DNA from 2 places in the Chryseobacillus diguaensis genome. Region 1 is predicted to be linked to the other one. Evidence: riboswitches for the same ligand, from Rfam matches in the RefSeq annotation. Region 1 holds a riboswitch; the other holds the start of a gene.
What was found. Region 1 has a riboswitch for cobalamin ahead of ACOT8F_RS03630 (ribonucleoside-diphosphate reductase subunit alpha). Riboswitches for the same ligand answer to the same signal wherever they lie in the genome.

Region 1 (16,050 bases):
ATGCTTTGTTATATCTCTGGCGACAGATTGAATCGCTTTTTTATCATTATACAAAACAGGAGTACAATTTGTTTCTACATCAACTAGTGAACCATCAAACCGTCTTAATTGTTTTTCGATAATTCCAGTTGGTTTATTTTCATCAAGGATCGATTTTGCGTGCCTTACTGTCAGCTCTCTATACTCCTCGGGTACGATATCGAATACAGATTTACCTATAACTTCCTCACTGGAAGTGGCCCGTAAAAAGTCTACTCCTGCAGGGTTTATATACTTAAATTTCCCATCTTGTTGAATAATAATTGCCTCCGTGGACGATTCAACGATTTGACGATACAATTTTTCATCCGTATTATTTCCCATGAAAATCCTCCACTCCTTACCAAAAGCTATAAGTAACTAAGAACATTATACAATAAGTGAATAATTAATGTATTTTATGCCCCTTATCTGTGCTTATTAGTTTAAAAATCCTTCTTCATCTAACGTGCCATTTAGTTTAAGTACATTTCTTCACAATCTAAATACATAACAAAAATATCCTGTTTTTTTGAAAGTCTTATTCAATTAAATGGCCCTTTAATTGAATACAGATGAAGTTTAAGGATCAAAGGAATTAAACAAAATAGCGGAAAATGTAAATATTTATGTGTTTAAACTATTGGGTGCAAGAATTCATTGGAAATTCACCATGCGAAAGCCGGATAGCTGGCTTTTGTTTTTAAGAATTATATCGTATAATACGATATATAGTGAGGTGAGATAAATTGAATGCTGAATTACTGAACAAGGCTTGGACAGATCTATATTATCATTTGCATTATAAACATGAAGAATCACTGACCCATCAAAACATCCGATGCATGCAGGCTGTTAAAAAAAATGAGCAGGCAACCATCCAATTTATTTCTAAAATACTGGATGTGACCCATCATACAGCGTCTGAACATATGAAAAGGCTGATACAAAAAGGGTATGTGAAAAAAGAAAGGTCAAATGCAGACAAGCGAGTCGTGTATGTAAAACTTACAGAGCTCGGGGAAGAGGTTCTCAAAAAGAATACAGAGCTCGATGAAGAAAAGGTGCAAGCTGTTTTGAAGCGGTTCACCGATGAAGAACAGAAGCAAATTAGTACAGCATTTGCTCTTTTAGCAAGGGAGGCAAAGCATGTCTTTTCTCGTTAAAACCGCTGTGTCTGCAGTTATTATTGCTCTTATCACTGGTTTTGCCAAACATTCCCCAAGGTACGGGGGAATCGCTGCAGCTCTTCCTCTTGTTAGTTTGTTAAGTCTTTTCTGGCTTTACGCTCAAGGAGAGCCTGATCAGCAGCTTAGCAAGTTTCTATTTGGAGTCCTTTATGGTCTGCCGAGTACAATCATTCTCATTTTTACTGTTGCGTTGGCTTTAAAGTATTCTGCTCCTTTTTTTCTTGCCATCATCCTTGGGTTAATGGGCTGGGGTCTATGTTTAGTTATGCAAAAGGTTTTGCTGTTATTTATTTGAATGGGAGGATGCATTGTGGAATTTAAAGTAAAAGAAGTGAAAGGATATACCCCTCAAATGGGTCATTTAATTTCAATGATGAACTATGCGAGGAAGACCACATTGGATAGTGTTCGAGGATTAACAGCAGAAGAACTCGATTATTTACCGAATAAAGACAGTAATTCCATCGGGGCGCTTTTAATGCATATAGCTGCTGTGGAATTTGGTTTCCAAATCGAATTTTTTGATGGGAGAAAGCCAAATCAAAAGGAAATGGCTGAATGGGGTGCAGCCTATTCACTAGGAAATGCAGGAAGAGCAGAGATAAAGGGCCATCCGCTTGAATATTACATAGAGAAGCTGACTAGTGTACGAAATCGAACATTGAATGAATTTAAAGAGAGAAATGATGACTGGTTATATGAAGAATGCCAATGGGATCATCATCCATCTAATCATTACTTTATCTGGTTTCATGTCTTTGAGGATGAAATTAATCACAGAGGACAGATAAGGATTTTGCGGAAAATGGTAAAGAGCTGACCTATTAAAGATCAGCTCATCTCTATCATAAATCATCAAACCCATTATCCACCTGATTCACTTTCGTATACTGACGTGATTTTTGCTCGAAAAAGTCAGATTTGCCAAGATCCACTTCTTCGTAGGCTTTAATCCATTTTAGCGGATTCGTTCGGAAGCCTTCGAAGGGGCGGTCAAATCCAAGCTGATTGCAACGTACATTCGCATAAAATTTAATGTAAGCCTCGATATCACTCATATTCAAGCCTTCCATCTTGCTTCCAATAATCGCTTTTCCCCAGTCAATTTCAAGCCTTGCCGCTTCAAGGAAAGTTTCCTTTACAAACATAGCAAGTTCAGGGGTATTGTACTCAGGATTTTCAGCTAATATTTCCTGGAAAATCTTTACGAACAGATCCACATGGATTTGCTCATCGCGGTTAATGTAATTAATCATGGTACTTGTCGCTACCATTTTTTGATTGCGGGCGAGATTATAGAAAAAGGCAAATCCTGAATAAAAGAAAAGCCCTTCTAAAATAACGTCATAAACAATGGATTTCAGCAGATTTTCAATGCTTGCTTCTTCAGCGAAATTTCGGTAGCCATTTGTTACGAATTCATTTCGTTTCCGCAATATCGGTTCACTTCTCCAATATTCAAATACTTCCTCCTGCTGATTTTTGGAGACGATGCTTGAGAGCACATAAGAATAAGAATGATTGTGAATGACTTCCTGCTGGGCAAGCATAATCATCAAGGCGTTCAGGCTTGAATCAGTCAGGTAATCCGCTACTTTCCCGGCATAGTCTGTTTGAATGCTGTCAAGAAGAGCAAGGAGTCCAATGATCTTTAAAAAGGCATCTTTTTCTTCCGTTTTTAAGTCTTTAAATTGCTTAATATCCTGAGACATATTGATCTCGAACGGTGTCCAAAAGTTCGCAAGCATCCGCTTGTATTTTGGAAAAGCCCACGAATAAGCGACGTCGTCCCAGTTGAGAATATTGGAACTTTTGCCATTTACGATGCCAGTTGAACGGTTCGGGGCCTCGCTGTCTAATATCGATCTTTTTGAAAGAACGGTTTGATTGATCAAAATTTCTCACTCTCCTTAGCTTGCGCAGGAATCACAATCCTCAATTAAGCTTGATGTGGATCGCACATAATAGGTTGTTTTCAAACCGGCCTTCCATGCCGTAAGATGCAAATCCAGCAGTTCCTTCGCTTTAATTGTATTCAGTACATAAAAATTGAAGGAAACCGATTGATCGATGTGCCTCTGTCTTTTTGCATTCTGCTCAATGCTCCACTTTTGGTCAATAAAATAGGCTGATTTGTAAAACCAGGTTGTTTCGGCGCTGAGATCAGGTGCCGTAACCGGAATTTTGTAATCTTTTTTTTCTTCTGAGTATACTTTCTGGAAAATTGGATCGATGCTCGCTGTGCTGCCTGCAATGATAGAAGTGGAGGCATTTGGTGCAACTGCCATCAAGTAAGCATTGCGAATTCCCTTTCCGGCTGTCTTTTCACGAAGTTCATCCCACGGAAGTGCGCTTGTCTCATTCGAGTAGCCGCGTTTTTGAAAATAAGCGCCTGTATGATAATCAGACCCTTCAAATAGCGGGTAAGCTCCCTTCTCTTCTGCGAGATCTGCACTTGCAGATAGGGTTAAAAAAGCGATTTTTTCGTATAGGCTGTCCGCATAGAGGACAGCTTCTTCGCTTTCCCACTTGATGCTTTTCAGTGCAAGCAAGTGATGCCAGCCGAACGTTCCGAGTCCAATAGATCGGTATTTGCTGTTTGTGATTTTTGCCTGATGAACAGGGATATCGTTCAAATCAATCACATTATCAAGCATCCGAACTTGAATAGGCACAAGCCTTTCCAATACTTCTTCCGTTACTGCCCTCGCTAGATTAATAGAAGAAAGATTGCAGACAACAAAATCCCCAGGAGTTTTCACAGTGATGATTTTGCCGTCTTCTGTATACTGCTCGTCCATTGTTGTCGCACTTTGATTCTGAGTGATTTCGGTGCAAAGGTTACTGCAGTAGACCATCCCTTGATGGGGGTTAGCATTCAGGCGATTTACCTGGTCGCGGTAAAACATGAAAGGAGTTCCTGATTCAAGCTGGCCAATCATGATCCGCTTCATAATATCAATGGCAGGGACTTTTTCTTTAGAAAGGGCAGGATGCTTGACACATTCGGCGTAACGATTCCTGAAATTGCCGTTGCCAAACTCTTCGTCGTAAAAATCCTCCAAGCTGTAGCCCATTGTTTTCCGGACTTCATGAGGATCAAATAAATACCAGTCGCCTCTTGCTTCCACCTGCTCCAAAAATAAGTCCGGAAGGCAGACACCTGTAAAAAGATCGTGGGTTCGCAGACGTTCATCCCCGTTGTTTAGCTTTGAATCCAGAAAGGAGAAGATATCTTTATGCCATACATCAAGATAAACGGCAATAGCACCTTTTCTTTGTCCGAGCTGATCAACACTGACAGCCGTATTATTCAGCTGCTTCATCCAGGGAAGAACGCCTGAACTGACTCCTTTAAACCCGCGTATGTCACTTCCTCGGCTTCTGATTTTTCCTAAATAAACACCAATACCGCCTCCGCTTTTGGACAGGTTGGCAATGTCCGTGTTGCTGTCAAAAATTCCTTGCAGGCTGTCATCGACTGTATCGATAAAACAGCTGGATAGTTGTCCAATCGATTTTCCGGCATTTGAAAGCGTTGGAGTTGCCACTGTCATGTAAAGATTGCTTAAAGCCCAGTAGGCTTCTTTAACCAAACCGATGCGCGTTTCCTTGTTTTCATTGGCCATTAAGGTCATGGCAATGATCATAAAGCGCTCCTGCGGAAGCTCCATCACATTTTTGCTATAATCCCGCGCCAAATACCGGTCACTTAACGTGCGAAGCCCGATGTATGTAAACAAAAAGTCTTTTTCCGGATCAATGGCTAAGGAAAGCTCCTCAATTTCAGCTTCGGTATAAGAAGACAAAATACGGCTGCTGTAGATGCCTAAAATCGTTAGCGTTTTAATTAATTCAAGCAGGGATCCGTATTTTTGAGAGGCGGCGTAGTTTCGTTTTTTGGCTGCTTTTTTATAAAGGGTATCCAGATAAAGCCGGGCACAGAAATGAGTCCACTCCGGTTCATTTTCATCAATATTAGCAAGGCCTTCTAAAATCAATAAATTGGATAATTCCTCTTTTGTATAAAATTCTCTCGCTGAGATTGTTTCAATAAGCCGCTCAATAAATGGCTGAATGGAAATAGCAGGGAAGGCAGCCGCTTTTTCTGTTAAATAGGCAGCAAGCTCTTCAGGATTAAACAGCTGTTCGTTTTTTTCGATTTCATCAATAATCATTGTCGTCACTTGTGTCGTCATTAGGATTCCTCCTCAAAATAAAAGGTGCTTTTTTACTAGGCGTAGAGATTTGAAGTATAAAAGCCTCTTTTTCTGCCAAATAAAAAATCCGCTCTTGGCAATGAGCGGATCAAACGATAGTATAGGGGGTACCCCTATATAACCATCGTTTCATCTTCTCAAGGCCCCCGGAGAACAGAAACTAACATCAGCACAGGCAGGTCTCCTGACTCGTGATCATCCTACTTATGGTCCTTCCCGTACAAATTGTACAGTGGCAATCCATGTTCGTCACACTTACAGTTGCGGGGACAGTTCCGGCATTTAACCGGATTCCCTTTTAATCCTTGCGGCACCTTATGCTGCTGGTAATAATCTATATATAGTATTTTAATTGTTTTTTATTTTCTATATGTTGTGTTTTATAGTTAATATCATAATAGACATGCTCCAAGATTTCAACTATTTCTTTTACAATGCCGAAAGTTTTCATATAGATCAGATGCTTTGTTAGAGGCTGATTACGCAAAATGTGTTGTTATTCGTAGAGGCTTCATTTCTTAAAATTTTTTTATCTGGATTGCAAGTATATTCAAGAAAAAAAGATGGGAAATCAACAAAGTTTAAGAGAGGCTTTTTTTCGCAAAGATTGTTGCTTTTCGTACAAGCTCTTATCACGTATTCAGCCAAGCTTCGGGGCATCTTTTCTTAAAGAATATTACCTTCCCGATGGTTTGTTAACCGTAATATAGGGTCATGAGCAACAAAGTTTAAGAAAAGAGCCTTAAGAAAGGAGCCTTGTTGAAAGAGGGCTATTTTTCTCGGAATTTCTTTTTCTATAACCAGACAATTAACCTGTAAACATTGTTTCTGCTGTGATACTGTTTTACTAATAAAACAGATTTTTCTAGATGAGAATGTGAAAAGGAGCGGAAAAGATGTTTGTCCTAATAAACGATAAAATCGAAAAGAGAGAAAATGCGAAAGTAGATATTGAAGACAGAGGCTATCAGTTTGGAGACGGCGTTTACGAGGTCATCAAAGTTTATAATGGCAAGCTGTTTACACTTAAAGAACATATGGACCGCCTGGAGCGGAGCGTCTTTGAAATGAAAATGAGGCTTCCTTTCAGCCGGGAGGAAATAGAAGGGAAATTAAAAGAACTGCTCAGGATCAATCATGTGGAGGAGGGAGCCGTTTATCTTCAAATAACCCGAGGAGGCTCGCCAAGGCAGCATCATTTCCCTGACTCAACTGTTCTTCCAATGCTAACGGCTTATCCATTTGAGTGCCATCGCCCGAAAAAACTTCAGCAGGAAGGGGTAGAAGTCACTTTGACAGAAGACATCAGATGGAAGCGCTGTGATATTAAAAGCTTAAATCTGCTTGGAAATGTGCTGGCTAAGCAGGAAGCAAAAGAGGCTGGGAAATTTGAAGCGGTCATGCACCGCGATGGCGGGATATCAGAAGGCAGCTCCACCAATTTCTATGGTGTCCTTGACGGCAACATTTTTACCCACCCGGTTAATAATCTGATTCTAAACGGAATTACGAGAATAAAGGTAGTGGAATTGTGCAGGAATGAAGGAATACCATTGACGGAGAAGGCTCTTAAAATGGAAGATCTGGAAAAGCTGGATGAGGCTTTTATTACTTCTACCACTTCTGAAGTGTTGCCAGTCATCAAAGTTGGAGATACTGTCATCGGAGAAGGCGTTCCAGGTGCTGTTACAAGAAAGCTGCAGAAACTGTTTAATCAATTAATTGACCAAAATTAAACAAACATGCATACTCTCCTTTTAAGGCTCTAAACATTGTTGCTTTCTCATAAAAGATGCCGCGAAGTAAGTCTCTATGCGTTTCTAGGAAATGAAGAAGCGAAAACAGCTTTATTTAAAAAGCACTGGTATTTATCCAGTGCTTTTTCACTTCATATATTGTCAGAGAGCTCTTTTAAATTGTCGGCAGTTGCCGAAAGCTCAGTCATTGTTACCGTAATATCATCAATGACATTTGCAAACTTGGCAAGTTCCAGGTCGGACAAATTGCTTTGTTTCTTATTGGCCGTCATGAGCTCAAGCACGCTTTCATAGAATGTTTCCATTTGGGTCATGTTTTTCGCTCCATCTGTTGTTAAGTTTGACATTGTCGAGATGGATTGTCCGATGTTATCCACTTTTTGGTGAATATCTGTGATTAGGCTGGAAATCCCCTGAACAGATTTTTTTGTTTCCTCTGCAAGCTTTCGCACTTCGTTTGCAACAACAGCAAACCCTTTTCCATATTCTCCGGCTCTGGCTGATTCGATCGCTGCATTCAGGGCTAAAAGATTGGTTTGCTCAGCTATGGAAGTGACGAGTGATAGGACGTTATTGATTTTTTCAGAGGTTTGTTCCAGCATATTCATTTCACTGGAAATGTTTTTTGTGCTTTTCTCAATAACACTCATTAATTCAGATTGTTTATCAAGAGTACTTTTCCCAAGATCGGCCTCGCGGGAAGCTTTATCGGCCTGCACAGCATTTCCGTTGGCTGACTCTGCTATTTGGTGAGATTGCTTATTTATGTCCTGTACCCATTCATTAGCCTGACTTGTAATTGATGCAAGACGGATGGCTGTCTCATTCACTTCATGCCGAAGATTTTCTTTTTCCTTTTCCAATGCTTCCCGTTTTTTTCTGTTTTCCATATCGTACGCTTCCAGAACGATTTGCTGCTCCAGGCCGATCATTTTGGAGACTGCCTGATACGATTCAAAAAGCTCGTCCTTATAGTGAACAGTTTGATAAAAAACATTCGTGATCTCGGTTTGAAGCTGTTGAAAAGCGCACAGATACCACTTCTCTTTTAAGCCGATTTTTACATGGATGCTTGCGATCCGTTTGAGTCTTCCAATTTCGTCATCATCCAAATTGCCTTTAAACATGTTGAGTTATATGAGTTCGCAGCGTACCTTTTAGTTTGTCTACTGAGCTGTTCTGATTGATAATCTGCAAAAGCTTTTCTTCGCGGACAATAGCTGCATAAAAGGAAGTCATAATCGTTTCAATATTTTCCTCAATAATTGGCTGCAGACTTTTAAGAATTAATAGATCTTTTCCAGATAATCCTGACATTTCAATCTGTTTTGCCAATTCAGGATATGAAACGTTTATAGCAGGAAAATGGACAAATTCATCCCATTTTGGAATCAATCTTTCTCTCTCTGTTTTCTTTTTCGTTAAAAATTTCACAAGGCTCCCCCTAATTATGCTTTCTTCACTTGTAATATCGGCGATTCTGTTCGTTTTTGCACTATGGTAAAAATAAAAAAGGCATCGCGGGATGCCTTTTTCCAGTGAATATAGAAATTTATTTTAAACAATCAATACTGGAAGATTTGTCGAGCTTGAAACCTTTTCACTCACGCTTCCTGAAAATAGTTTTTTTAGTCCGCTTAAATGGCGGCTTCCCATAATTATCATATCTGCCTGTATTTCTTCTGCATAGACTGTTATCGCTTCTGCAGGATCACCATCAAGAACCTTTACTTCCCCAGAGCAATTATTTTCTTCCAGGATATTGCTTGCCTGAACAGAAACCTCTGTCGTTCTGCCTCCTATATAATCCTGGTTTTCCTCAGCACCCATAGACCCTTGATCCACAGCTGAAGGGGGTACAGGATAATTCTGCAAGCCATCTGTCATATATGTGGTATTAGCAGGATATCTTGATGAATCAGCTGTAATTGCTGCGGCCGACTCATCGAATACGTGAGCCACTGTAATGGCTGCGTTCAGCTGTTTACTAAGGTTTGCTGCAGTATTGAGAGCGTTCACACTATCTTCCGTACCATCAAAAGCCACCAGCAATCGCTTGATTTCTTTCATGATTTCCACTTCCTTTTTGAATATTTGAAAAATTGTTTAATCATATATACCCGGCCTGCCTTGTTTCTAATCATTTTTGTGTGACCCCAAAGAAAATTCATTTCCAGCCGAATCATGTTACCATGCGCACAATGAAAAAGAATCCATACGAGTTTGCTTTTAAACAACTACGAGGTGATTGAAATGATAAAAGGCATTCTTACCAGAGTGTTTATTTTTCTTGCTCTTTTTGTTCTTCTTCTCTTTTTAGTCAATACAGTAATGGTGAATGCAAAGGATGTATCAAAACTTGAACAAACCATTGCTCAGCCAACTGTCATTTACGGAAAAGACGGTAAACTGGCGAGCAAGCTAAGCAATTCGAAAGTTGATTGGATTGATTATAATGAGATTCCTCCTGAATTTATCCACGCACTGGTGTCGACAGAGGACCGGGATTTTTTCAAGCATGGGGGAATTGATTATTTTGGTATCATTCGCGCAGCATTTAAAAATGTTACAGCTGGCGGTGTTGTAGAAGGCGGAAGTACATTAACACAGCAGCTTGCCAAAAACGTTTTTTTAACCCATCAAAAAACGTTTACCCGAAAATTCGATGAGTACTTTTATGCGAAGAAAATTGAAAAAGAATATACAAAAAAAGAGATTTTAGAGCTTTATGCCAACCAGGTTTACTTTGGAGAGGGGGCATGGGGTCTTCAGCGTGCATCCCAGATCTATTTCGGCAAAAATGCGAAAGACTTAACACCCGGTGAAGCAGCGGTTCTTGCAGGTTTGATAAAAGCTCCAACAGCCTATTCGCCAGTGGAACATATGGATAAGGCAATCCAGCGGCGCAATCTGGTTTTAGGTTTTATGAAAGGACAAGGTTACTTGTCCGAAGCTGAGACTGAAAAAATTAAAAATGAAAAGATCATTTTGAAGAGGAAATCAATTGATCCATTCAAAGGAAAATATCCATCCTATGTGGATCAGATTATCGCTGAAGCAAACCAAAAATACGGTATATCACAAAAGGATATTCTCTCAGGCGGATATAAAATCTATACAGAGATGGATCAGAACATGCAATCCGGTCTTGAGGATGTATATAAAAATGATAAGTTGTTTCCAAAAAGTGCGGAAGGAGAGCCTGCACAAAGCGGTTCCGTTCTGATTGATCCCAAAACAGGCGGGATCAGGGCCCTAATCGGGGGAAGGGGTGTTCACTCCTTCAGACAATTTAATCACGCGACACAGCTTAAGCGGCAGCCTGGTTCTGCCTTAAAGCCGATCGTTGATTATGCTCCTGCTCTGGAACAAGGGTTTGATATATTCAGCGAATTGAAGGACGAACCGCTTAATCTTAAAGGGTATGAGCCAGAGAACTATGATCATCAATACAGAGGCAGGGTAACTATGTATGATGCCCTGATTCATTCTTATAATGTACCTGCGGTTTATACACTGAGTCAGGTAGGGATTCAGGCTGGTCTTGATTCAGCGGCTAAGTTCGGCATTCCTGTTGTAAAAGAAGACCGCCAATTCGGTTTGGCGCTTGGCGGCTTATATCGGGGAGTCTCACCGCTGAATATGGCAGAAGCATTCTCTGCTTTCCCAAATGATGGAGTCAGAGAGGCATCTCATACCATTATAAAAATAGTTGATCCGAATGGAAATGTGGCAGGCAGCTATAAAAAGCAGGAAACGCGCGCAGCATCAAAAGAAACAGCAGATAAAATAACTTACATGCTTCAGGGCGTTGTAAATGAAGGAACAGGGAAGCAAGCCAGATTAGAGGGGAGAGAGCTGGCAGGGAAAACAGGAACGACCCAGTTGCCGCAAAAAGGTTCAGATGGAGTTAAAGACCAGTGGTTTGCAGGATATACACCAAATCTCGCAGGTGCTGTATGGGTTGGCTATGATCGTACAAATGCCAAAAATTATCTGACTACCTCAGCCAGCGAGACAGCTGCACCCATTTTTAAAGCTATCATGACAAAAGCGCTGGCAAATGAACCGGTTGAAAACTTTAATCTTCCAAGTTATTTCAAGCCGGTACCGAAAAAACCAGCTGCCAGCACCGAAAAAAGTCAAGCGGCAGACGAAAAAAAATCTCCACCTGAAAAAGACAACAACAATCATAAAGATAACAATCATGAAAACAAAAAAGACGGGCATAAGAAGGATAAAAAAGGTAAAAAGGAAAGAAGCGGCAGCCATTCGAAAAAGGACAATTAAACCTGACAAAAAGCAGCCGAGTCCGGCTGCTTTTTGTCATACTTGCATTCGTTCTTCTATTGGACGCCAGTATGGATCCCGTTCATCAAAGCAAGTAGGCTGCCTGTGAGGATAGGCACTCATCCTGAATTCCTTCTGATAAGCACGGAGTGACTTTTCATTCATACCGCCATCATAATCTGGATTGACGAATTGCAAAGGATCATCTTCCCAAAAACAGAGGTCACAGATCTCCCAGTTGCGGGGTTTTACAAGGGTTTTATAACCGCAGCAAGGACAAGTAGCTTTCATTTGAAATCCTCCCGTTACAAAATAAATATTCCAATAATGAACTCTAGCAAGAAAGCCTGCAAATCGCAGGCTTCATTTAGTCTTGAACGTTAAGTATAAAATCGGTTTTTCTAAGTATAGGCAGCTTTTTAGGAAAGTGCGCTGATAATCCATCCAATGACAACAATTGCCCCTATAATCATAAGTATCGTACGAATCATTTCACATTCTCCTTTTATTTTTGGCTTAGTTTCTGCAATGAAGTTTTCGCTTATACTTCTTAATGAATCTGAATTTTAAGCGAAGCTGATTTTTCAGAAGCTGGCTCAGATAAAACAGCATCAATTTCCATTAACAACGCGTCATCTTCTACACCATTCAGTACAACAGAAATGTCATTTTGTTTCGGAAGCGTCAGCAGGAATGAAACCATGGAAGGCAGTTTTTTTGCATTCACTTTCCTGTGATTTTCCGTTTGAAGAAAGATTGATCCTTCATATTTATTAGCTAGCTGATATAAATGCAGTGCCTGCTGCATATTCAATGTTTTCTCTATCATTTTAATCATTTTTTATTCCTCCATATGTTTTATACAGAACAATACCTCTTCATGAAGTACCTAAAACACTCTTCATATAAAATGGGTCTAAGTACCTCCCTGAATCTAAAAATCGCTCTAAAATTCAGACCGAAATGAAATAAATATAGTCTACTTTGAAAAAAATGGTTCTTTAAATCTATTTAAATGGGAATTTTAGCAATTGTATTAGTAACCAAATTAGTCTTAAAAAATGGCTCTGTTAAATTTGGCTGCTGATTGCAGCTAGCAGACACTCAAGCTTTAGCGGGCTTACCTTAGAGCCTCCGGGGTCTCCCTTGACACGCTATTCTATGCAGGAGTCTCAGCACCCGCTCCTATCAACAATGTGTGAAAATCAACATTATGCTTTAACTGAGCCTAAAAAATAAAAAATATGAAACTAAATATCTATAATTTAACCAAAAATTAACATATAATTTCCAGATAATGATGTATAGTAATGGAGGATATTTCTAATTCTTTTATGGAGGAAGATGACCATGTCTTTGTTAACAAAATTTTCATTGAAAAACAGAGCCGCCATTATCATTATGGTATTTCTTGTAGGAGTCCTTGGGGTATACTCTGGAGCAAAGCTTCCGATGGAGCTTCTTCCAAGTCTTGACAGCCCTATGATTAATGTCACTAGCTTTGGACAGGGAATGGACGCTGAAACAATGGCTGATGAAGTCACAGCCCCCCTTGAAAAAGAACTAAAAAATGTAAAGCATCTTGATACTATAACCTCTTCAACTTCTGAAGGTGTTTCCCAGATTTCGATGACTTTTGATTCAGGGACAGATATGAAGGAAGCGGGCCGGGATATTGAGAAGATTACGAACCAGGCGAGCCTGCCTCAAGGGTTTCAAAAGCCTGTTGTTTCACAGCTGAATACTTCAATGATTCCAATCGTTCAAATTGCACTCGAGTCAAAAAATGGATTTACTAAGGATACGGAAGAAAAAATCGATAATAACCTCATATCAGACATCCAGGATATTGACGGAGTTTCTACCGTTTTGAACTATGGTAAATCTGTTACTGAACTCGCAGTTAAGGTAGACAGCAAAAAAATAGAAGAAAAGAAGATTGCTCCTCAGCAAATCATGATGGCCCTGCAGGCACAAAATGCTTCTATACCTTCAGGACAGGTTTCAGTTGACGGAAAAACTAATGCTGTCCGGGTACTTGGTCAAGTCAAGAATATAGAGCAGGTAAAGAATGCTATTATTGTGCCTGGGGTTAAACTTAAAGATATCGCTAATGTTAAGATTGAACAGTATTATGAAGCGGATACCCGAGTTAATGGAAAAAACGCTCTTCTTTTAGTAGTAAGCAAGGAAGCAAGTGCAAACGCTGTCGAGGTTAGTAAAAAAGTTGAGGCAAAAGTGGAAGAGTTAAAGAAAGATTACAAGAGTCTTTTCGACATGCGAATCATCTCCTCAAATGGAGAGACAGTAGAAAATGCAGTATTTGGAATGGCGAGAGAAGTTCTTTTCGGGGCTCTTGCAGCGACTATTGTCATCTTCTTGTTTCTGCGTAATGTAAGAACGACATTGATTACGGTTGTCAGCATTCCTCTTTCCCTGTTGATTACTCTTTTCTTGCTTGATCAGTCACATGTAACATTAAATATTCTTACTCTTGGCGGAATAGCCGTGGCGGTTGGACGCCTAGTAGATGACAGCATCGTAGTGATCGAAAACATCTACCGGAAAATACAGCAGGAAGGCCGTTCTTTCGAAGTCATTTATGGAGGAACAAAAGAAGTTGCCGTCGCTATCACGTCTTCTACCCTTACGACAATCGCAGTCTTTTTGCCGATGATTTTTGCAGGAGGAGGTATCGGAGATCTCTCTTACTCTTTGATCCTTGCCGTTGTGTATTCCATCTTAGCTTCTCTTCTAGTAGCGTTTACTGTCGTTCCATTAATGAGCTTTGGACTATTAAAAAATATTAAACATAAAGAAACAAAACCTCTAAAATCTTATACAAATATTCTAAACTGGTCATTAAATCATAAATGGATCGTCATCCTTTTATCCATTCTGATTTTTGCTGGGTCTATTACGGCTTATGCCACGATCCCTCAATCGAACATCAATACGGAAGATCAATCTATGATGACCGTAACGATGAAGTTTCCTGCTGATTATGACCAATTCCTTGCTAAAGCTAAAGCGAAAAATCTAGAAACCAAACTTTTAAAAGAAGATAAGCTGAAAGACCTGTTCTTCCGAATGGGGGCATCAAAAGAGGATGCGAAATATTCCCAGCTTTCAACTGATAACGTCGCTACTTTTCAGCTGCTGTTCAAAAAAGGGAAAGATACTGAAAAATTTATCAGCGATGTGAAAAAGCTCGCTGGTGACTACAAGCCTGCTTCCATTGAAGCGGCAAAGGCAAGCTTTGGATCTTTCGGCGGTGGCAGCGGACTGGAACTCAATATTACAGCTGCAAACCAAGAGGACTTAAAGAAATCCGCTAAAATTGTAACAGAAAAATTAAAAAATATTTCAGGACTTGATAAAATCAAAAATAATTTTGAAGATCTTCAAAAAGAATGGGTCGTAAATGTAAACCAAAATAAAGCTCTCCCTTTAGGGTTAAATTATCCTCTTATCAGCGGAGATATCAGTGCATCTCTCGGAAAGGTACCTGCGGGTGAAATGAAAGTCGGAGATGAGAAGCTTCAAGTACAATTAACACCGAGCAAGAAACCGGAAAATGAGAATGAGTTGCTGAATTCATTCATTTATTCTCAGGCTGGTCCGATCCCTCTAAAGAAAATAGCAAATGTGGAAAAACAAGATATCAAAACAATGGTATATCATAAAGATGGAAAAGAAACGGTTCAGGTGACCGCAGATATTACAGGAAAAGATTTAAGAGCTGTAGGGACCAAAATTGATGAATTAATTAAAAAGACGGAACTTCCTGCAGGAGCTAAAATTCAAATGGCCGGAGCTACGGAATCCATGCAGAAAAACTTTATGGATCTCTTTAAAATAATGGGAATTGCCATTCTGGTTGTTTATTTAATCATGGTCATTACATTCGGCCAGGCTCGTGCGCCATTTGCCATTTTGTTCTCACTTCCGCTTGCAGCAGTTGGAGCAATTCTTGGACTGATCGTTTCCAGAACAACTGTTGATATCAGTTCATTAATCGGGGCTTTAATGCTGATCGGCATCGTTGTAACAAATGCCATTGTATTAATCGAAAGAGTTCAGCAAAACCGCATAAAAGGAATGGAAGTACGTGAAGCTCTGCTTGAAGCGGGCAGCATCCGTTTGCGTCCTATCATTATGACAGCCGTAACGACGATCGTGGCTATGGCGCCGTTGTTATTTGGGGAACAAGAAGCAGGAAGCCTTGTTTCAAAAAGCCTTGCAGTTGTTGTTATAGGAGGCCTCTCTGTATCCACTGCTTTAACATTGATTGTTGTGCCTGTCATGTATGAACTGCTTAACCGCAAAAAGAAGAAAAAAGCTAAACATAAAGATCAGCAGGAAATTGTGGCTTAAGTTACAATTTAAAAATGGGTAATTGACAAAATTATCTAATAAATGGTATCTTTACAAAAGAAACCAACCGAAACCATATGAAAGGAGGGCTGTGCCATGAAACGGATCAATGTTGCGATTTCAGTGAGAAAAAGAACTTCCGTTTTTAGCGCAGCCCTGCCTTTTTAAATAACTGCAAATATGAGCAGTCGTTTAAAA
Region 2 (16,050 bases), on a different contig from region 1:
TACTCCTAGTCCTATATCCTTGCTGTAATGAAAATCATGAAAAGCTTTTAATATTTCTCCTCCTCCCCTTGATGCTTCAATTGAGATGACATCAGCATCCATTTCAGAAATTGCTTCAATAATTTCGTTAAACTCGCTATAGCACATATGTGTATGAATTTGCGTAGTGTTCTGCACCTTAGAATGAGTAAGTCTAAAAGCATTTACGGCGTTCTTTAAATATGCCTCCTGCTTATGTTTTTTTAGTGGAAGACCCTCTCTAAAAGCAGGTTCATCGATTTGGATAATACCGATGCCTGCTTGTTCAAGAGCCATGACTTCTTTTTCAATGGCAAGTCCGATTTGCTGCAGGAGCTCCTCGTTTGCTAAATCGGTTCTTAGAAATGACCAATTAAGGATGGTAACGGGACCTGTAAGCATTCCCTTTACAGTCTTATCTGTAAGAGAGCTTGCAAAGCTAAGAATATCCACTGTCATCGGTTCTGCCCACTCTGCGTTTCCATAAATAATAGGAGGCTTTACCCCGCGGGAGCCATAGGATTGGACCCATCCAAAAGAAGTGAAGGCAAAGCCGCTCAGGCTTTCCCCAAAGAACTCTACCATATCATTTCTCTCAAATTCACCATGCACGAGTACATCAAGACCAAGTTCTTCCTGAGTGGCAATCCATCTGGCCGTCTCTTCCCTAATAAAAGCATCATACTCTTCTTTGGTTATTTCATTTTTTCGAAATTGGCGGCGCATGTTTCTGACTTTTTTAGTTTGAGGAAAGCTTCCAATGGTTGTAGTCGGAAGGATCGGCAGGGCAAGCTTTTGATCTTGCGCTTTTGCTCTTTCGGAAAATGGAGCCATTCTTCTTGCAGGCAGGAGCGATTCAGGATGATCGCTGCTTTTCTGTCTGTAAATATTCAATTTGTCAGATAAAGTATCCCACTCTAGAATCTCTATTTTCAGAGAGGGATTATTTTCAGATTCCGCAAGCGCAGCACACTCTTTTAATTTTTCTTCAGCAAAAGAAAGATTTTCTTTTAAGCCAACTGGCAGATTTTCTTCGTGCGTGAGTGATTCGGGAACATGAATAAGACTGCAGGAAGGCTGAATCCAGAGTTCCTTTGGCTTTATTTCAGAAGTGATGAAATAAAGAAGGTCCAGTGATTCCTTTCCTTTTATCCGCCATATATTCCTGCCGTCAATCAATCCAGCTCCGAGCCATTTATCGGCTGGAAATCCGTGTTTTTTAATCAAATCGACAGTGCTGCCTCTTGTAAAATCAAGACCATACCCCTGCACAGGAAGGGTGATGAAATCTTGATAAGATGACGGTTCTTCAAAATAGGTTTGCACCATTATGCCAATGGATTTAAGAGAACGGGTCAGTTCAGCATAAAATCGGTGAATGGAAGGATAATCCTTTTCGGCATCGTCCAGCACAAATGCTGGCTCGTCAAGCTGGATCACGTCTGCGCCGTGTTCTTCCAGCTCATGTATGCACTGGTTATAAAGGGGAAGTAAATGATTCAAAGCTACTTCAAGCGATGAAACACCTTTAGAAAGCTTGATAAAAGTATAGGGTCCGATCATAACTGGCTTTGCATTTGTTATTTCCTTTGCTTCAAGAAAGTCATAGAGCGGTTTATTGTAAACAAGCTCAGGGTGAGTATCCTCCCATTCCGGTACAAGGTAATGATAATTCGTGTCAAACCATTTCGTCATCGCACACGCTGTTGCCTGTTCACTTCCTCTTGCCATTGAAAAATAATTTTTAAGGCTGGAATGATCGGTAAGCCTATGTCTTTTTGGAATGATATTGAACATAAAGGCAGTATCCAGCATTTGATCATAAAAAGTGAAATCTCCTGACGGAACAAGAGAGATTCCAGCTTCTTTTTGCTTCATAATATTAGCGAGACGGAGCTCCTTCATTTTTTCTCTGAATTTTATTTCAGACAATTCATTCTTCCAAAACGCCTCCAAGCATTTTTTCCATTCTCTTGTAGCCCAAAGTCTTGGATAGCCTTGATTACTGCTAATAATTTTCAATTTGCAAAACTCCTTCATATTATCAAGTAGTCATTTTATATAGGCCTTTTTCTTAAGTCTCTTTTCTTAAACTTTGTTGCTCATGACCCTATATTTAGTCCACAAACCATATCTATAAGGCAAGAATTTTAAGAATAGATGCCCCGAAGCTAGACTAAATGCGTGATATCAGCTTTTACGAATAGCAACAATCTCTGCGAAAACAGCCTTTCTTAAACTTTGTTGCTGCACACTCTAAATTTCTTTCATAAGGCCCTGGATAAGGCAGCAACTTAAAGAATAGATGCCCCGAAGCTAATCCCAATGCGTCTTCGGAACTTAGATGAATAGCAGCAATCATTTGTGAAAACAGCCTTTATAGACAAAATAAAAAGCACACTTCCGAAACGAAGTGTGCTAAACGATCAAAAGTAAAAAGGCAAAGAAATGCCTTGAAAAAGCTAAACCTCATGACCGCTTTCGCATCTCACCCCCCGAAGATCTGAAAACTTGGCGGGAAAGCAGGCAGGTCTCCTGGCTTGTGCTTCATCTTCCTCAAATACCTTCCCGTGAAAAAAATTTCACAGTGGCTTACTTTCAAAAGCTTCTCATCCAAAGATAAAAAGATTTGCATTGTTTGATTCATTTGCACTTACAGTTGCGGGGACAGCTCCGGATTTTAAACGGATTCCCTTTTAAGCCGGCATTGCCGGCACCTGACTTTCCTCTGGCAATTTGAAATTGTTAGTTAATGTTATAGCATATAATCTTATTTCAGGCAACTTTTTATATGAATATTCGGAATTTTGATGAAGGGCAAAATAATAAAAACTAAGTTAAAGCTATTCGTGGATTTTTATTGATGCGGGAAAATCACGGCCTAATCATTAATAGGAGACTTGATTTTAAAATCAAGTCCCCTTTCCTTTTACTGTTGAATAATTTCTTGATCGGCTGGTTCTTTAACTGTTGATCGAATCATGAAAAAGGCAACAACAGAAAGAACAGCTGCCATAAGAAATGGCGCTTTTGAAGAAACAGATTGTCCAATAACCCCTGAAAGAACAGGAGCGATGGCTGCTCCAAGCCAGCGGAGGAAGTTATATCCGCCTGAAGTGATGCTTCTTTCAAAAGGAGCTTCCATTACATGGCTTGTGAACAAGGCGTTATTTAAACCGGATGCAAGACCGGAAAGAATAATCAGGACAACCATTACAGGAGTAGATGGAATGAAGAACATGAATACAAGGAAAAGGATAAAGGCTGCCAAACTGAAAGGCAAAATTTGCTTGGCCGTCCATTTCTTTTCAAGCTGATGCGAAAGAATAGCAGAACCATAAGCAAGACATAAGCCCCACCCGAAAAATACTAAACCAATTTGAATTGTGCTTAAGCTTACAACTAGTGGAGAATAAGCTAGTACAACGAAGAAACCGTAATAATAAAACATGCCCCCGAGTGCTGTTTTTAAAAAAGGTTTAAACGCAAACAGCTTGCCCATTTCCTTTAAACCGGCTGCTTTTCGAGGTTTGCTTTTTCCAGGGTCTTTAATAAAGAAAAGGACCAGTATGAAGGCTAGAAAAATTAAAGCACTTGTTGCTATAAACGGATATCTCCATGAGCTTCCCCCAAGAACACCGCCCACAAGTGGACCTCCTGCCATACCAAGGCCGATTGCCGCTTCATACATTCCAACAGCAACATGTGCCTGTGGAGTTAAAGTGATCAGAAGAGTCATGGCTGTTGCAAAGAACATGGAATTCCCGAGTCCCCATCCAGCACGGAATAAAGACAGTTCAGTGATTCCATTTGAAAAACCGCAAATAAGGGCAAATACCGTTACAATCGCAAGGCCGATAGTCATCATGCGTTTATCACCATAACGGCTTGCGAAAATTCCTGCAGGAATCATCATGATGGCCATTGTCAGGATGTAAGCTGTAAACAGCATTTCTACCTGCCAATGTTTAGCGCCGATTTGTTCAGCTATCGCAGGAAGAATCGGATCCACTACACCTATGCCCATGAATGCTAAAAACGTTGCAAAAACTGTAATGTATCTGGCAAGTGTCTGGTTTTGTTCCATTTTAATCTTTCTCCTCTTCTATAATATATTGCTGCACCCGGCTTGATAGTGACTGCAGATCCTCTTTGAAATGAAGCATTTTAGTGATTTTATGATCAATCATCCCTATCTGTGTCTCAATGCCCAGATAAATCTTTTTTAACTCTGACTTTTCAGTGATAGAAAGGGAGCCGGGTTTTTCAGTTGAATTTTGGTAGTAGTCAACAGTGTCATGCAGGTCTAAAAACTGCTGTAGCTCTTGAAGGGAGAAGCCCAATATTTCTTTTGCAAGTATGACTTTTTTTAAACGGTCAATGTCTTCTCCGGAATAAAGTCTTGTGCCGCCCTCTGACCGTTCTGGAGTATGAATAAGTCCAATTTGTTCATAATAACGGATGGCTCTTTTTGTTAATCCAGTTTCTTTCGCTACATCATCTATTTTTAATAAACTCACAGCAAATCACCTCATAATACTCTCTAATTTAACCTTAACGTTAACGTTAGATTTTGTCAATATCCATAAAACAGGAGATTTCTTATTTTACTCAAACCCGCACTAAAAAATTAGGATGTATATTTGTCATGCTTCTTTCTCATATTACAAGTGTAGGAAAGAAGACGAAATGGAAGGGGTGAAAGAAATGAAATTGTTCGGAAAAGATAATAAAGATTCTAAAGCGAAACCAGAGAACAATGATGCTCTTCAGTCTTCACTTCAGGAAGCAGAGCAGGCTTTGCAAGGTGACCCTCTTCAAGAGGCAGTTCAAAACAAGAAGAATGATGACTCTGGCTCTTCTCAAATGTAATCAGTAAAAAAGTGCGGCCCGTATAGGGACCGCACTTTTTGCCTGCCGTTATGGATGTTCTTTGCTGAGCTTTGAATTTAAAACAAATGTGCCAAAGGGAATTACGGATGCAAGAACTGCTCCTGCAGCGGCTAAAAGCGGCCATCGATGTTTAATGGTAACATTGGCAACGGCCAGAAGAAACAAAACGAAAAATAATCCATGAAGGGAGCCGGCTATTGTAACGGCTGCCGGAAAGTGGGCTATGTATTTGAGCGGCATTGCAATACCGAGCAGAACGAGGAAAGAAATTCCTTCAATCGTTCCAATCAGCTTTAGTCTTTCAACAGGGTAATAAAGCATGCTTGACCTCCAATGAGTCATTATTCATTATTTTGTTTGCTCTTTTTTATATTATATACAAGTATAGGTACAATCATTTCTATCAACCTGAAAAGTTCATAAAGTTGTCCAAAATTTATGAGGCTCTTTTCGTATATTTGTTGCTATTCGTAATATCTTAGAACACGTATATAGACTAACTTCGTGGCGCCTAATTAAGAATCCCCCACTTCAAACATACCGTAAGATTGATAAGTGGCGGGTAGTTCAAAAACGAAATATTTCATTTTTGTTAAATGCTTCTATATTTTCCATAATTCTAAACTACTAGTCTATTTCTTTGGTATAATATGCCTTGTTGTTTATTTTTATGGAAAAAAGGAGCAGATGGAGTGAGGAAAGACTTTAGGTACATGTTCACAGTATTGCTTGTTTTTGCGATAATAATGGCAAATGGAGGAATGATGAAATCCGCTAAAGCTGAAGATATGACTATTAATGGAACATCTACACTTACAGCACAGCAGTTAGGTGATTATGTTTTGATGAATAATCCTTCACCAAAACTTTCACCTGGGACAAGCATTTACCAGCTTGCTGAATATTATTTGCAGATTGGAAATCTTGAAGGGATAAAAGGAGATGTTGCTTTTGCCCAGGCCATTCATGAAACAGGATTTTTTAATTTTGGAGGTGATGTTATTCCTGAACAGAATAATTATGCCGGCATTGGAACGACAGGAGGCGGTGTAAAGGGAGCGTTTTTTGCCACACCTGAAGAAGGGGTCAGAGCTCATATTCAGCATTTAAAAGCGTACAGTTCAACCTTGCCGCTTGCAACAGAGCTTGCTGATCCAAGATTTTATCTGGTAAATCGGGGTGTTGCCAACTATTGGGCAGACCTTAATGGAAAATGGGCTGTACCTGGAAAGGGCTACGGCGAACGAGTCCAGTCCATCTATGATTCTATCGGAAAAGTAACGCTCACCATACCGAATACGATGCTTCCATCAGGACATTCTCTTCCAGTTGGCAAGCTAACGATTAAAAAGGATACTGAAATGCTCGCACCTGATGGAACTATTTATAAAATGCTGAAAAACGGGAGCACTTTTCGGGTATTTGGGGTAAGAGGAAACGGATATGACCTTGGCGGAGGCTATACGGTTAAAGCGGAAAGCAGTACCATGTCGATCTATATTGGAAGAATTCTCATAAAAAACTCCGATACATATATGTATGGACCATTTGGAAAAATCAGCCGAAAGGTTATGCCAGGAGAAGCATTAAGAGTGTATAGCTATGATGACAGCAATTATTATGTTGGCGGGGGCTATTATGTACCCAAAATAATGCGTCCAGTTTATTTTCTTGGATATATAAAACTTGCCGCCCAAACAGATCTCTATAATCCTCAAGGTGATCCGATCAAAACACTTGTTAAAGGAAATCTTTACAGAGTCTTTAATATAAAAGGAAGAAATCTCGACCTTGGCGGAGGAAATACCATTACTCTAGATAAATCGACGATGGAATATATCAATTAAAAAGGCTCTTTTCTTAAACTTTGCTGCTCATGCCCCTTTATTTAGTCCTCAAAACTTTTGGTATGGCAAGAACTTTAAGAAAAGATGCCCCGAAAAACAGCTATTAAGAAAAGAACTGACCCTAAAATACCATGCACACTGAATCTAGCTTCAGCGCCAAGTTCAAGGCGCTTGCGCTTTTTTTAAGGCTCTTTTCTTAAACTTTGTTGCTCATGACCCTATATATAGTCCTAGAAACCTATTGGGATGGCAAAAACTTTTAGAAAAGATGCTCCGATGCTAGTCTAAATGCGTGAAGCATGTACGAAAAACAACAATCTCTGCGAAAACAGCCTTTTTTTAATGATGCCGGATTTGAAATTGTTCTTTTAACAAGGACCAATTTTCAGGAAATGGTTCTCCGAGCACCCAATAAGCGATGCCGCGAAGTTTGAAATCCTTCAGCTGTTCAAATTTAGCCTGCGCGCTCTGCTGATTCTCAAACCAGACAACGTGGCTTTTCCCCGCCGCATCCTTGTAGTAGTAATAAGGAGACTGGGTTTTATTATCAAATTTAATTTCTGCCCCTTTTTTGTAAGCCAGACTTTCAGCTTCTTCCGGTGCGATCCGTTTGGCTGATGGGTTTCCTTTCTTATAGGGAAGAGTCCAGTCATACCCGTAAAGAGGAGCCCCCATGACAATTTTTTCTTTCGGAATAACGGACAGTGCATAATCCACAACTTTCCTAACTTGAAGAATAGGTGATACAGCCATTGGAGGACCGCCTGACCAGCCCCACTCATATGTCATCAGAATAACAAAGTCAGCGAGCTCGCCGTGCTTTTTATAATCATGGGCTCCATGCCAGGGCCCTGCTTGCTTGTCACTTGTTTTAGGTGCAAGGGCTGTTGACACAAGATATCCTTTATCATGAAGCTTTGGAATCATCGTTTCTAAGAAGCCATTGTATAATTCTCTATCTTCTTGTTTGATATGTTCAAAATCGATATTGAGCGCTTTATATCCTTTTGTCTGCATAGCAATTAGGACATTTTTGATCAGTTTGTCAGAAACAGCTTTATTAGTAAAAATAGAATGAGCAACATCTGGCGAAAAATTGCTTTCTGTAAAGTTTGTCAGTACCATCATCGGGGCAGTGCCTGTTTTTCTTGCTGCTGCGAGCGGTGCTGCATCATTAAGCGGGATAAGACTGCCATCTTTTTTTGCACGGTAGCTGAAAAAAGCTGTATAAGAAAGCAGCTTCCCGGTATTTTTAATTTCTGTAACGGCTTTAGTTGGATCGACTGGTTCAAGAAAACCAATGGTTTCAATCTTTTGTTTTTTGTATTCGGTATCTGTTGGATTAACCTCAGAAGGTTTTTTTGTTTTCGTGCTGATCTGATTTACACGAGGATGGGGATTAACCCCGCCGGCCTGATTATTTGAACCCTGGCCAGGATCTTTTCCAGCTTTCCCCATGCTCCCTCCGCAGCCTGTAAGAAGGAAGGAAATAATAAGCATGATACAAGACAATTTTTTCATGTAATCACTCCTTTTTTCCTTATCCTTTCTCAGGAGTGACCAGAATATGAATGGTTATAATAGGGAAAAAGTATTTATAAGACATCTTTTCTATTCGTAAAAGTTCTAACATTTTGACTTGCTTCGGGGCATCTTTTCTTAAAGTTTTTGCCAATTAAAGGGTCGTTTAAAAGAAATTTGGAGTGAGGAGCAACAAAGTTTAAGAAAAGAACCTTGATGAAAAATTTCTTTTAGGAAAAATCCCCATATTTCGGGCTTTGAAGTCTTCTTATTTAAAAATTTTCCTCCGGAAATAGGCTGACGAAGCTAAATTCTTAAAATCCTTTACGTTTAAAAGACACTCTTCAGGGTAAAAGAGACTCTAACAGCAGATTTTTAAAAGTGAAGGGAGAGATTGAACATTGAAAAGAAATGGATTAATTTTATCAGGTGTCGGTGTAGCTACAGTAAGTGCTGCGGCAACTTATTTGCTAAAGGATAAAACAAAAAGAGATAAAATAGGGCAAAGTGTGAAAGATGTATATGCGAAATGTGTTTCAATGTTTTCTAAAGAAAACATTGAAGAGGCTAAAGAGGGCAACAGCAAAGCAGCTTTAACAAGCACTGAAAATGATACGAATCCTTCAAAGGAAGCCTTTCCGATTGAAAAAGCCGGGAATCCTGATCCTCATGACATCGAAGACAACAAAATGGTTGATGAAGGATCGCAGTATGCCGTTCAGTACCATGATGATAAAAAAGATGAGTCAAAATAAAATGTAAAAGCCCTTTAATAAGGGCTTTTCTTCAGCTGAAACGTTTAGAGTGTAACAAGGAAGAATTAAGGGTAAATTAAAGTTAATGAACAGATAACATGTTAAGTCAAAGGAGGATAAATCATGCTTTGGACATTAATCTGGATTCTTCTTATTATTTGGATATTGGGTCTTATTTTTAAAGTGGCAGGCGGATTAATTCACATCGTCCTTTTAGTTGCTGTGATCATTTTTATTGTTAAATTGGTTCAGGGAAGAGGAAGAAGACGCGGCTGACGGAGTCAGCGAAGGAATGGAAAATAAGCGGGAGGGCGCAGCCTTCCCGCTTATTTTGCTTATTAAACGACTTTCAGTTCTACATCCATATTGCCTCTTGTAGCTCTAGAGTACGGGCAAACTTGATGAGCTTGTTCAACTAGACTCTCTGCTTCTTCTTTGCTGACTTCAGGAATGTTTACTTCAAGTACCGCACTTAAAGCAAATCCATCCGTATCTTTATTAATGGTTACATGTGCAGTGACAGCTGTTTGGCCGATTTTGATTCTTTTTGTTCTTGCAACAAGATTTAACGCACTGTCAAAGCAAGCGGCATATCCGGCTGCAAACAATTGCTCCGGGTTCGTTCCTTCTTTTCCTGCTCCTCCTAAAGCTTTTGGCATTTCTATTGATAAATCCAATATGTTATCGGAAGATTGAACTTTTCCTCCACGTCCGCCGATAGCAGTTGCTGTTGCTGTATAAACAGGTTTCATAATAAATAACCCTCCATTAAATTGTGTACAATTAATTTTTGCGTAATCAATATAACGCCTTTATACTGAAACTGTCAAATATTTTGAGTTAGAGGTGATCTTATGAAAGAAAATGTCCTTCTGCTAGATAACCAATTATGTTTTTCCATATATGCTTGTTCCCGGGAAATGATCAAGCTGTACCATCCATTATTGAAAGAGCTGGATATCACTTATCCGCAGTACCTCGTCCTGCTTGTTCTATGGGAAAAAGAAACACTGTCTGTGAAACAATTAGGGAAGGAGCTGTACTTGGATTCTGGAACGCTTACTCCATTATTAAAAAGACTGGAGGAACGCGGAATCGTTTCGAGAAAAAGATCGATGGATGACGAGAGGATTGTTCATGTTCAAGTGACCGAAAAAGGCCTTGCTTTAAAGGATAAAGCGAGTGAAATTCCGCTGAATATTTTCGAAGGAGCGGGATTGCCCATTGAAGAATATAAGGACCTGAACAAAAAGATCCGCAGCCTGCTTGGAAAGCTGCATCAAAAATAACCAAAAGATTCTTTTTCTGCATCGAAAATCCATCCGCATAGAAGAACGTGCTAAAACTATTTTCTTGTTTAAAGAGGAATTGAATTTGGGTATACGTATATAGATAATTTGCTTTTATATCCAGAAGTGCTCACGAAATTGAGGCTGAAAAAGGAGAACGATATGATCCGGTTTGAAAAGGTAACAAAAGAATACAAGGATGGAATAAAAGCTGTACATTCTCTGGATGTTGAGATAAAAAAGGGAGAATTTTTTGTGTTTATCGGTCCAAGCGGCTGCGGCAAAACGACCACGATGAAAATGATTAACCGCTTGATTGATTCAACTGAAGGAAGTATATACATACAAGGGAAGAACATCCACGAATATGACATACATGAGCTTCGCTGGAACATTGGTTACGTGCTGCAGCAAATTGCCCTTTTTCCTCATATGACAATTGAAGAGAATATTTCGATTGTCCCAGAATTGAGAAAATGGAATAAAGAAAAAGTAAGCAGACGGGTTGATGAGCTGCTTGAGATGGTAGGGATGGATCCAAAAACGTTTAAGAAAAGAAAACCAAATGAGCTTTCAGGGGGACAGCAGCAGCGAATCGGCGTTATTAGAGCCCTTGCAGCTGATCCTGATATTATCTTAATGGATGAACCCTTTAGTGCTCTTGACCCCATCAGCCGTGAAAAATTGCAAATGGATATCGCCGATTTACAGAAAAGGATTCAAAAAACGATTGTCTTTGTTACACATGATATGCAGGAGGCACTTGCCCTCGGTGACCGAATCGGCATTATGCGGGACGGTATATTGGTGCAAGCAGATACACCCGAGAATTTGCTGAAGAACCCTGCTGATGATTTCGTAAAGGAATTCATCGGAAATCGGTCTATACATACCCTGTCTGCTTTTAATAATGAGGATATTTTAGTAAAGGATCTTGAAAGCAAGCTAAACCCAATTGATCCTGCTTCCGGATATTCATCTGTCGTTTCAGCAGAAACTTCTCTTGATGAAGTGATTCGTCAGCTTGCAGAAAGTGATGCTATTGCTGTTGAAAAGGATGGAATAGCGATTGGTGTTTTGACGAGCCAGACAATCGTGAAGCATCTTGCTGAAATGAGGGCTGCCCGATGAATGGATTGATTCAAACGTTCCAGGAAAGACAGAGTGAATTGATTGGTGCTTTATTTGAGCATATTCAGATTTCTTTTTTAGCTCTTATTATTGCTGTTATCATTACGATTCCACTTGGGATTCTTCTTACAAAAAACCAAAGGATTGCTGAGCCGGTTATTGGGGTGACAGCGGTCCTTCAGACCATCCCGTCGCTGGCGTTGCTTGGATTGCTGATTCCGCTTGTTGGGATCGGAATCGTCCCTGCTATTATCGCACTCGTTATTTATGCCTTGCTGCCGATCTTACGGAATACGTATACCGGAATCAAGGAAGTGGACCCGTCCCTTTTAGAAGCTGCAAGAGGCATGGGGATGAACAGCAGAAAGCGCCTTTTAAAGGTAGAGCTTCCGCTTGCACTTCCTGTAATGATGGCCGGAGTCCGTACTGCAATGGTGCTGATTGTTGGAACCACAACGCTTGCTGCCTTGATCGGTGCTGGCGGGTTGGGTAAACTGATTCTGCTTGGTATTGATCGTAATGATAATTACCTTATCCTACTTGGTGCAATTCCTGCTGCTCTTCTCGCCATCATTTTTGACGCTATTCTCAGGTACGTTGAGTATGCGGCTCGAAAACGTTCCATGAAGCCTGTTTGGATCGCGGGATTGGTTCTAGTGCTTGCGATAGCCATTCCATTTGCATTTGGAACCGGCAAGAAGGATATTGTTGTTGCAGGAAAACTCGGATCTGAACCGGAAATTTTGATCAATATGTACAAGCTGCTCATAGAGAAGGATACAGACTTGAAGGTAGAAGTTAAGCCTAGTCTTGGAAAAACATCCTTTGTATTTAATGCTCTTCAATCCGGAGACATTGATATCTATCCCGAGTTTACAGGCACAGCCTTGTCCACCTTTTTAAAAGAGGACGCGGTCAGCACAGACCGTAAAGAGGTTTATGATCAAACAAAGGCAGGCATGCTGAAAAAGTTTAATATGGTGATGCTTGAACCAATGCAGTACAACAATACATACACACTTGCCGTTCCTAAAGAAACGGCAGATCAATATAATTTAAAGACCATTTCCGATCTGAAACCGGTTCAGCAAAACATGAAAGTTGGCTTCACGCTTGAATTCTCGGACCGAGCTGATGGATACAAGGGCATTCAAAAGCTGTACGGAATTAATTTTCCAAGTGTAAAGACAATGGAGCCAAAACTAAGATACAATGCAGTGAAAGCAGGGGAAATCAACTTAATTGATGCCTACTCCACTGATAGTGAGCTTAAACAATATAAGTTGGTTGCTCTTGAAGATGACAAGCATCTATTCCCTCCCTATCAAGGAGCTCCTTTGATGAAGCAAGAAACACTTAAAAAGCATCCTGAGCTTGAGAAGACATTAGACAAGCTAGCAGGAAAAATAACGGATGATGAAATGCGTGAAATGAATTATCAGGTAAACGTTGAAGGAAAAACGGCAGAAGAGACCGCGAAGGATTATTTGAAAAAGAACGGGTTATTGAAATGAATGCCCTTTAAAAAAGGACTGACAGCTGTCAGTCCTTTTCTTCATGTATGGAAGAAGATTGCGCTTCATAAACCGGATTTGTATCATACCGTTCTCCAGGCTCTGCATAAAATTCATTATATCGTATTTTATACCATTGAAAAAATTCAACGACAATAGCCCTCAAGATTGCATAGCCCGGTATTCCTAAAATGACTCCTACCACACCAAACAAATGCCCTGACGTAAGAAGGACAAAGATGATCGTGACTGGATGAATTCTCAAGGATTTCCCCATTATCTGCGGTGAGATCAGCTTTGTTTCAAACAATTGAATAACCGTCCATACCACAAGAAGTTTCAGAAGCATTAATGGTGAAGTGACAAGCGCAATAATAATGGCCGGTGTAATCGCAATGGCAGGCCCAAGGTAAGGGACTACATTTGTTACACTCGCTATCGCAGCAAGCACAATCGGATAAGGAATTCCAATGAGCAAAAAGCCGATGTAAAGCAATATGCCGATGGTTAAACTGACCAGGATTTGCCCTTGAATATACCCTCTGAGTGCGATATTAATATTGCTGAAAACGGTTTTTATGCTTTCACGAAATTTCGGAGGGGCAATTTTGATAAATGCTTTAGGCAGTTTTTCGCCATCCTTCAGCAGATAAAAAAGCAGGATGGGGGTCGTAATAAGCCCTATGGCCACATTCGTAACTGTTGTGACGATTTTGGAAAAACTTGTGATCGTCTCAGAAGCAACCTTTGATGTGCCGCTTCCTACTGAATTGAGAAGGTCGATGTTTTCACTTTTCAATTTTTCATAGTATGTAGAAAAGATGGATTGATGCAGCCTGCTGTCTATATCGTGTGTCACTTTTTTAAGATATTCAGGGAAAGAATGGATAAGGCTCTTGGCCTGTTCAATTAAAAACGGCATCACGGACATAACAAGCACAACGCCTAAACCAAGCAAAATAAGAAAAAGAACAAAGATCGCTGCTATCTTATTTAGTCCAAATCGAATCAATAGCGAAACAACCGGTTTAAATAAATAATAGCCGACCACGGCTAAAACTACTGGAAAGCCGACTGTTTCCACAAGTTTGACAAGAGGGAGAAAAATGAAGGAAACGTGATCGTAAAGCCATATCGTAACAGCAATCAGAATAAGCAGCAGGAAGACGTAAAGCGTTTTTCTTCCTCCAAGGAAATGAATGATTGATTTTCGTGATTTTTGCACGTCGTTTGACTCCTTATAAGAGTAGTATTGAAAGCATTATATCATAATTTCCGCTTGCTTCAGTTTATGTAAAAGGTACAAGATCCATTTTATTAGAAATGGAAAAAATGGGGGAATAAAAATGAATTCCTATCCGATGTATCCGTACTATGGTTATGAAAAAAAATGCAAAGAGCTTCCTTTGACATTTCCGCCCCAGCACCAGAATGTGCAGCCTGGCCTTGAATATCAGATGGTTCCTCCGCCAATCTCAGACAATCCTTCATACAAGGGAAGCGGAAAACTAAAAGACAAGAGTGCCATCATAACCGGAGGGGACAGCGGGATTGGAAGAGCTGTCGCGATTGGATTTGCAAAGGAAGGAGCAAATGTAGTCATTGCCTACCTTTATGAACAGGAAGATGCAAATGCCACGAAGGAGAAAGTGGAGCAATACGGGGTAAAGTGCCTGACAGTCCCTGGCGATTTGCGGAATGAAAACACTTCCCAGGAGTTAATTGAGGAGACCATCGAACACTTTGGCAAGCTTGATATTCTAGTAATGAATCAAGCTGTTCAATACCCTCAAGTTTCAATCATGGATATTACAAAGGAACAGCTTGAAACAACCTTTCAAACGAATGTCTTTCCGATGTTTTATATGGTGAAAGCTGCACTGCCGCATCTCAAACGGGGAAGCTCTATTATCAGCACAACTTCAGTCACTGCTTACAAAGGGAATGCTTTGCTCCTGGATTATTCTTCAACAAAGGGAGCTCTTGTGACGTTTACCCGTTCCCTGTCTTCCCAGCTAGTGGATAAAGGAATAAGGGTTAACGCTGTTGCACCAGGTCCTATATGGACCCCGTTAATAGTGTCGAGTTATCAGGCTCCGTATGTGAGCCAATTTGGCAGGGACACCCCTATGAAAAGACCCGGTCAGCCGTTTGAACTCGCTCCAACTTATATTTATCTTGCTTCAGATGACTCAGCATATGTGACAGGGCAGGTTTTGCATGTAAACGGGGGGACAATAACAGATTCTTAATGCTGGGAGAGAAGGGAAACCTTCACTCCTTTTTTATTTATTCTCTTTTCTTAAACTTTGTTGTTTTCTCGTCTAAATAAAGGATTTCTGAACAAGTATACATTTGCGAATTTTAAGAAAAGATGCCACGAAGCCTATCTTCATGCGTGTTTTAAACCAATACGAATAGCAGCAATCTATGTGAATCCAGCTTTTATTTATTCAGATTAGGACAAATTTTTATTTTTTTGAGGCAGAAAAAGGAGGAAAAAACTAGATTTATGGAGAAATATATCATTCGTTATCCTATTAATACCAATAAAATAGGACTTTAGATCCTAACGGTATTTTCGTAGACTGTCGATAGTAAAAGTGAGTTTTTAATATTGAGAGGAGTTACAGCATGAAGACAAGCATAAGAAAGGGATTATTGATAGCAGGACTGCTTATTGTTATGGTCTTCGGATCCTTTTCCCCAGGAACCACCTCGGCGAATGCTGCTGCCGGACAAGGTATTGTGAAAGCGACTGTGTTAAATGTAAGATCTTCAGCTTCTTTGAAAGCAAGCATCATAACGCAGGTGAAAAAGAACCAGACTGTCACTGTTCTCGATCAAAAGTCAGGCTGGGCGAAGATTCAATCTGGAAATAAAACAGGCTGGGTAAATGCTTCTTATTTATCCATTAAACAGGTCACAGCGGCTGCTTTAAAAACAGCTAAAGTGAATGCTTCCTCTTTGAATGTTCGTTCCACCCCAAGCACATCAGGCAAAGTCGTAATGTCTTTGAAAAAAAATGCGGTTGTAACCATTGTGAAAACGCAAAACGGATGGTCTCAAGTGTCAGCAAGCG

Region 2: it holds a riboswitch for cobalamin, as region 1 does, so the genes downstream of both, metE (5-methyltetrahydropteroyltriglutamate--homocysteine S-methyltransferase) here and ACOT8F_RS03630 (ribonucleoside-diphosphate reductase subunit alpha) in region 1, are expected to answer to the same signal.

The regions. Positions count from the first base shown of each region.
Region 1 covers NZ_JBMKNV010000002.1:158,405-174,454, forward strand. Annotated here, with positions in the region: gene ACOT8F_RS03605 (PAS domain S-box protein) at 1-363, opposite strand, end outside; gene ACOT8F_RS03610 (MarR family winged helix-turn-helix transcriptional regulator) at 768-1,184, shown strand; gene ACOT8F_RS03615 (DUF3147 family protein) at 1,168-1,503, shown strand; gene ACOT8F_RS03620 (DinB family protein) at 1,519-2,028, shown strand; gene ACOT8F_RS03625 (ribonucleotide-diphosphate reductase subunit beta) at 2,054-3,100, opposite strand; gene ACOT8F_RS03630 (ribonucleoside-diphosphate reductase subunit alpha) at 3,119-5,407, opposite strand; cobalamin riboswitch at 5,586-5,762, opposite strand; gene dat (D-amino-acid transaminase) at 6,325-7,164, shown strand; gene ACOT8F_RS03640 (methyl-accepting chemotaxis protein) at 7,317-8,297, opposite strand; gene ACOT8F_RS03645 (protoglobin domain-containing protein) at 8,305-8,619, opposite strand; gene ACOT8F_RS03650 (universal stress protein) at 8,743-9,255, opposite strand; gene ACOT8F_RS03655 (transglycosylase domain-containing protein) at 9,439-11,475, shown strand; gene ACOT8F_RS03660 (CPCC family cysteine-rich protein) at 11,512-11,766, opposite strand; gene ACOT8F_RS03665 (HPr family phosphocarrier protein) at 12,026-12,313, opposite strand; gene ACOT8F_RS03670 (efflux RND transporter permease subunit) at 12,826-15,852, shown strand.
Region 2 covers NZ_JBMKNV010000005.1:91,567-107,616, reverse strand. Annotated here, with positions in the region: gene metE (5-methyltetrahydropteroyltriglutamate--homocysteine S-methyltransferase) at 1-2,040, opposite strand, end outside; cobalamin riboswitch at 2,527-2,754, opposite strand; gene ACOT8F_RS10005 (MFS transporter) at 2,948-4,105, opposite strand; gene ACOT8F_RS10000 (MerR family transcriptional regulator) at 4,107-4,538, opposite strand; gene sspJ (small acid-soluble spore protein SspJ) at 4,726-4,890, shown strand; gene ACOT8F_RS09990 (DUF3817 domain-containing protein) at 4,939-5,232, opposite strand; gene ACOT8F_RS09985 (glucosaminidase domain-containing protein) at 5,604-6,758, shown strand; gene ACOT8F_RS09980 (glycosyl hydrolase family 18 protein) at 7,098-8,279, opposite strand; gene ACOT8F_RS09975 (hypothetical protein) at 8,681-9,034, shown strand; gene ACOT8F_RS09970 (lmo0937 family membrane protein) at 9,158-9,310, shown strand; gene ACOT8F_RS09965 (organic hydroperoxide resistance protein) at 9,373-9,786, opposite strand; gene ACOT8F_RS09960 (MarR family winged helix-turn-helix transcriptional regulator) at 9,889-10,323, shown strand; gene ACOT8F_RS09955 (ABC transporter ATP-binding protein) at 10,486-11,454, shown strand; gene opuFB (osmoprotectant update ABC transporter permease/substrate-binding subunit OpuFB) at 11,451-12,968, shown strand; gene ACOT8F_RS09945 (AI-2E family transporter) at 12,997-14,193, opposite strand; gene ACOT8F_RS09940 (SDR family oxidoreductase) at 14,315-15,220, shown strand; gene ACOT8F_RS09935 (N-acetylmuramoyl-L-alanine amidase family protein) at 15,603-16,050, shown strand, end outside.